Regions from separate parts of the Macrococcus armenti genome, predicted to be linked through region 1. Evidence: riboswitches for the same ligand, from Rfam matches in the RefSeq annotation. Region 1 holds a riboswitch; the other holds the start of a gene.
What was found. Region 1 has a riboswitch for FMN ahead of LAU42_RS06075 (ECF transporter S component). Riboswitches for the same ligand answer to the same signal wherever they lie in the genome.
Positions count from the first base shown of each region.

Region 2: another riboswitch for FMN. It lies ahead of ribD (bifunctional diaminohydroxyphosphoribosylaminopyrimidine deaminase/5-amino-6-(5-phosphoribosylamino)uracil reductase RibD); the one in region 1 lies ahead of LAU42_RS06075 (ECF transporter S component).

Region 1 covers NZ_CP083608.1:1,175,354-1,178,570, forward strand. The annotation lists gene LAU42_RS06065 (helix-turn-helix domain-containing protein) at 1-472, opposite strand, end outside; gene LAU42_RS06070 (ferredoxin) at 605-829, shown strand; gene LAU42_RS06075 (ECF transporter S component) at 869-1,408, opposite strand; FMN riboswitch at 1,449-1,571, opposite strand; gene LAU42_RS06080 (ATP-binding protein) at 1,595-3,217, opposite strand, start outside.
Region 2 covers NZ_CP083608.1:1,544,855-1,548,071, forward strand. The annotation lists gene ribB (3,4-dihydroxy-2-butanone-4-phosphate synthase) at 1-371, opposite strand, end outside; gene LAU42_RS08075 (riboflavin synthase) at 371-994, opposite strand; gene ribD (bifunctional diaminohydroxyphosphoribosylaminopyrimidine deaminase/5-amino-6-(5-phosphoribosylamino)uracil reductase RibD) at 999-2,024, opposite strand; FMN riboswitch at 2,159-2,285, opposite strand; gene hutI (imidazolonepropionase) at 2,877-3,217, opposite strand, start outside.

The sequences.
Region 1 (3,217 bases):
CGCTTAACTGATAAATAAAAATATTATGTCCAAATTTTTGATGAACTGCATCTACAAGCATCTTTAAATCGTCCCTCACGTAATGCAGCTGATCCGGGTTTATCTCGTGTACAATACGTTTAACTTGTCGCTGTATCATTATATCAGAGGAAACAGGCATAAATTTATTATTGTGATAACTCAACTCAGATGATGTTTGAACGAGTAATCTTAACGCTTGAAACGATACTTCGGATGCTAAATAAAAATAAGGGTAAAGTTTTAATGAACAGTTATCATCAAGTGCTTTAATTTTTTCTTCAAATTTATGTAAAGGATAGCTCGGTGAAAGTTCATAAACAGGTAGTAACTGTTGCATTGCAGCGTCAAAATATGTTTGCTGAGTTCTCGCGCCAACCACAATATTCCACAAACTTTTAAGTGATTTGTCTGTTCTGTAATTTGATTTTATGTATGCTGTAATAGAATTCATTGGAAGCTCCTAAATCTTTTTGTTGAAAAAGCATTAAACAATCACTAAAATAGTTATGTATGATATAAATATATTTTATCACGAATTTGCAAGGAGGCGAAGAAATTGGCAGGTAAATATACTATCGTTGATATGGATACATGTATCGCATGTGGTGCTTGTGGCGCTGCTGCTCCAGATATATATGATTATGATGATGAAGGCATTGCATATGTAATTTTAGATGATAACCAAGGTACTCAAGTAATTCCAGAAGAATTGGAAGAAGATATGATCGATGCATTTGAAGGATGTCCTACAGACTCTATTAAAGTAGCAGACGAATCATTTGATGGCGATGCACTTAAATTTGAATAGTATAAAAAAAGAACGCTGCAAATAAGCAGCGTTCTTTTTTTATATTAGTCGCGGTAACATTTTTATTAAAATTGCCGCGATTATTGAAACGATTAATCCTTTAATAATATTAAACGGAATAATACCTGATGTAATAATAGCTTTTAAGTTTGCTGCGATATCAGAAAAATTCATAATCATTCCGTATAGAGGCAACAATACAAAATAATTCATTAAGCTCATTACAATTGTCATAACAATCACTGCACAAATAAAACCAATTAATAATTTATGTTTGCGGCCTTTTGTAATGATAAATAAAGTTAATACAAATGAACTACCTGCTAAAAAGTTAGCAAGTGGACCGATTGGGTCCGCCATATTAATTAAAAAGTTTAAAACGTTTTTAATGATTTCTACACCTATAGCACCAACAGGACCTACTGTAAACAATGCAATAATCGCAGGTATATCACTTAGGTCAACCGTTAAGTACGGTGGTAAAAATGGTAGCGGAAACTTTAAAAACATAAGTAAAAAAGCAACCGCACTGAGTAGACTCACAATTATGAGCCTTCTTGTCTTATTAAATTGTGTCATTTCCTTCTCCTTCTATTCATCTTACAAAGAGGAGGATAACCTCCATCTTCTCCCATCCAGACTGTACTGTCGGTACTGGAATTCCACCAGATCAGCCAGCGCATAGCACCAGGTCGCGGACTATAACCGCCGGTTCGGAATTTCACCGACCCCGAAGATGAATGATAAATTTTCATAAATTATATATTACGCAATTGTATTACTGCCGTCAACTTTAGGGATTTTAATAATAAACGTCGTTCCGACACCTAATGCACTTTCTACACTTATCGTACCATTGTGCGCTTCAATAATAGACTTAACGATAAACAGACCGAGCCCAGTTCCATGTTTACCACGCGTTCTTGCCTGGTCTACTTTATAAAACCTTTCAAAAATATTGTCTATATGTTCTGGTGCAATACCAACTCCTGAGTCTGAAATTGTTATTAAAATATGCTTGTCTGACTCTTTTGTTTCAACGGAAATATTGTCACCACTTACCGTATATCTAACTGCATTATCTATTATATTCGTCAGCACTTGAATCATTTTGTCGTAATCCATTAAAGCAAGTGATGTATGATGAAATGCAACGTTTAATTTGATGTCATTTTCCTTCATCGTCTGCTTAAAGTTTATTAAAGTTCTATTGACTAAATCGACAACATCGACCGGCTCAATCGTCATAATTTGTTCTCCTGCATCAATACGTGCAACATTCAGTAATTCATTTACAAGACGATTAAGTCGTTTTGATTCGTCTAAAATAATATTTAAAAATTCTTCAACATCTCTTTTTTCTGTTACAATGCCGTCCAGTATCGCTTCAGTATAACCTTGTAACATCTGAATAGGTGTTCTAAGTTCATGAGAGACATTAGCAATAAACATTTGTTTCATCTGATCAAGTTTTCTTTCTTCAGTCATATCACGGATGATAACAACTGCACCGTTACCTTGTTTTATATCGCGATTGATAACCGGAGAAACGATGAGTACATAATGTTTATCCTGCGCCACCATATCATGATAAATCGTATCACCATATTGCATCACTTCGTTTACAATTTGGCTTAATTCATCTATCTGATGCGAGTCAATATCATCCAGAAACTTTACAGCTTTCGGATTCTGGAGCTGCTTCTCAAGATGCATATTAAAACTTAAAACACCATCTTCCATCGCATTAATGAGTCGGTCCCTTAAATTACGTTCTGAATAAATTCGATTCATGTTCATGGAAATATCTTCTTCCATTTTATTGAACGCCAATGCAAGTTCTCCGATTTCATCTCTTGACTGAACTTTAATTTTTTCATTCCTTTCCCCTCGTGCTAATTTAAATGCGGCATGCTTTAAATGTATTAACGGTTTCGTTATTCGCGTAGACAGGAAAAAAGCAAAAATCGTAGTTAATATCAAAAGTACTAATGCGACAAGAAAAATAATAATGGCGATGTAATTAAATGCATCTGAAATTGTATTTGTATCTTGATAAATAAATATCGCACTGCTGTTATTATTAAAAGCCTGTGATGGATATCCTAATAAAATATATTCATGTTTACTACCTTGATATTTTACTTTTATCGACTGGACGACTGTTTCGTCTTTTTTGAAAACTTTTTCAAATTTTTTATTTGTATTTATTTCATTAAGCATAAGTGCTTTGAGTGGATCATCATACTTAATATTTTTATCAGAATCATTTGTAATTAATATTAGTCCTGCTGGATTTTCAATTAATTCTTTCACGTAATTCATCGCATCATTTTTATCATGACGACTCATTAAAACAAGTTCAACCTTCTCAGCTTGCTGCTTTAA
Region 2 (3,217 bases), 370 kb from region 1:
TGCCCTGGCTGATTGAAGTCGGATAACGATACATTATCATCTGCGAGTGCTTTCACTGTCATATAGCGTTCCTTCACACTAATGCCTGTCGTCGTATCGCGGTGATCAATACTAATCGTAAACGCTGTTTTGTTCGGATCCTGATTGTTTATCGTCATCGGTAATAATCCAAGCTTTCCGTTTAATGCGTGAGAAATCGGTGCACATACAAGACCTCTTGCATGCTTGATCATAAAATTAATTGTTTCTTCAGTCATATAGTCTGTTATTGCAATAAGGTCGCCTTCATTTTCACGATCTTCGTCATCGACTACTATAATGGGTCTCCCCGCCTTTAAATCTTGCAGCGCTTCTGTAATTGAATCAAACATTACATCATCATCTCCAGTTTAGATAAAGTGAGTGTGTCACTCGACTTCATTTGATTAATTATATATTTGCCGAGCATATCAAATTCAATATGAACTTTGTCGCCAGTGTTAAGCGTGTTAAGCATCGTACTACGAACCGTTTCAGGAATAATGTTCAATGTGATCGTATCGCTCAGTTCAAAAATCGTGAGAGAAATTCCATTCACAGCAATTGAGCCTTTCGAAATGACATTTTGTCTATATTGTGGTGGACAATCAAGCTCAATAATATATGTGTTGCGTTTTTGCTGAATGCGTTTTACAACGACACTCGTATCGATATGACCACTGACAAAATGACCACCAAGACGCGTTGTCGGCAGCAATGCACGTTCTAAATTAACTTTCGTCCCAACTTTCATCGTACTGAATAAAGTAATTGAACGAGTACCACGTACGATATCTCCAGTAAATGATGTACTATTAAATGACGTTACCGTTAAACATACACCGTTTACGCTAATTGAATCACCAATATTTATATCGGATAATATTTTTTGACAGAGAATCGTCATTTCTGTCGTTTCACTTTTCTGTTTCATTTGAGAAATTGTACCGACTTCTTCTACGATACCTGTAAACAAGAGATCACGCCTTTCTGTAAATTAAGAGTACGTCGTCATCGAATTGATTTACAGAGACAAGATTAAATTGCGTCATATCACGCATTGAGGAATGAGTATCAGTTGTTAAAAACTGATGTTTTGAAGTTCCACCTAACAGTTTCGGGGCAATGTAGTGGTGTATTTCGTTATAACACTTTGCTTCTATAAATGTGCGGATTGTCTGCATACCGCCTTCAATTAATAAATTACGGATGCGCTGTTTATATAGCGCTTTTAATATATGTTCTGGACTTAAATGCGGAACATGGATGACAGTCACGCCTTCGATATGCTGCTCGATGGCTGAAACTATGATTAAACGCGACCTATCATAATCGTTATCATCTTGCGTATTTAATACAAATGGACCATTTGTAACGATGACTTTTTTTATGTATTTATCTTTATAAAGTCTCGCGTCAAGTGTCGGTGTATCTTCTTTATATGTATTGTACCCGACCATAATCGCATCCATCCCGTAACGCACTTTATGTGCATGCGCACGTGACTTCTCATTTGTAATCCATTTGCTTATGCTTTCATCATCTGCAGTTTTACCATCAATTGTCGTTGCCATCTTAATTGTGACATATGGCAGTGAAGCTGTTTTACTCGTGAAAAATGGCGCATAAAAGTCATCAATTGCTTTACATTCCACTTTTTCAACTTCAACGCCTTCTGACTGCATATACTTCACACCTGAAGATAACGTCACATCAGACGCTGCATATACGACCTTTTTAATTCCTGCATTGACGATTTTTTCAGTGCAAGGTGGCGTTTTCCCGTGATGAGAACACGGTTCAAGTGTACAGTAGAGCGTTGCACCTTTCGCATGAATGCCTGCCATATTAATTGCATTCACTTCAGCATGCGCCTCACCTTCAGTCAAATGTGCACCAATCCCGACGATACGATCGTCTTTTACGATGACACAACCGACTGCCGGATTCATGCCAGTCTGTCCCTCAGTCCATTTTACTAATTCAAATGCTTTGTTAATATACATCTGTTCCTCCTATAAAAAAATCTCCCGAACAAAATATGCTCGGGAGATTGAAATTTAGGTTCAACAAATAAGACCAAAAAGTAGTTTGATTGTGATTTTAGACATCAACAAATAAACCATTGCTTAATGGTGTCCTATTCTTTCTCCCATCCAGACTTTAACTGTCGGCCTCTGATTTTCAAAGAGTCAGCCTTATGCACTGCATAAGGGTCGCGGGCTATCACCGCCGGTTGGGAATTTCACCCAGCCCCGAAAGAATGTTATTAACTTGTCTGTCAATTACGACAATTTAATCGTATCGAAGTTTGACAGAAAAATCAATGGAAAGATTTCTGGATGATGTAGGTGGATGTTGATGAAGCGTGAAAATTGCTGAGTGTTCATTATACGAAGTGAACATCATCTTGACATGATCATTTTCAGCAATAGAAACGAAAGTGGCACGTGTTTTATTTTTACGTGCCACTTCAGCACACTTTAGCTCACGTTCTTTTTCAAAGTGGCACGTGTTTTATTTTTACGTGCCACCTCAGCACACTTTAGCTCACGTTCTCTTTCAAAGTGGCACGTGTTTTATTTTTACGTGCCACTTCAGCACACTTTAGCTCACGTTCTCTTTCAAAGTGGCACGTGTTTTATTTTTACGTGCCACCTCAGCACACTTTAGCTCACGTTCTCTTTCAAAGTGGCACGTGTTTTTATTTTACGTGCCACCTCAGCACACTTTAGCTCACGTTCTCTTTCAAAGTGGCACGTGTTTTATTTTTACGTGCCACCTCGCTTCTCCCTCTCCACTTCCCAATATCATTCCACAAAAAATCACCCTCAACTTAATGCTGAGGGCGACTTTCACTATTTCAATTTAAATTCATTTTCTACTATTACTTTACCTTTATGAATTACTTTTTCTGCATGGTTTACGCCGTAATGATATGGTACGTACTCATGGTTTTTCGCATGCCAAATGACTATGTTCGCTTCGTCTCCTGTATTGATCGTTCCAGCATCTAACCCGATTGCTTTTGCTGCGTTTACTGTAACAGCATTCCATATTTCTTTCGGTGATAATTTTAATTTCAATGCTGCGATACTCATCACCATCTGTAAGTTGCTCGTTACACAACTTCCCGGATTGTAGTCTGTTGCAATCGCAATTGCGCCGTTATTATTTAACATACCTCGTGCATCTGCGT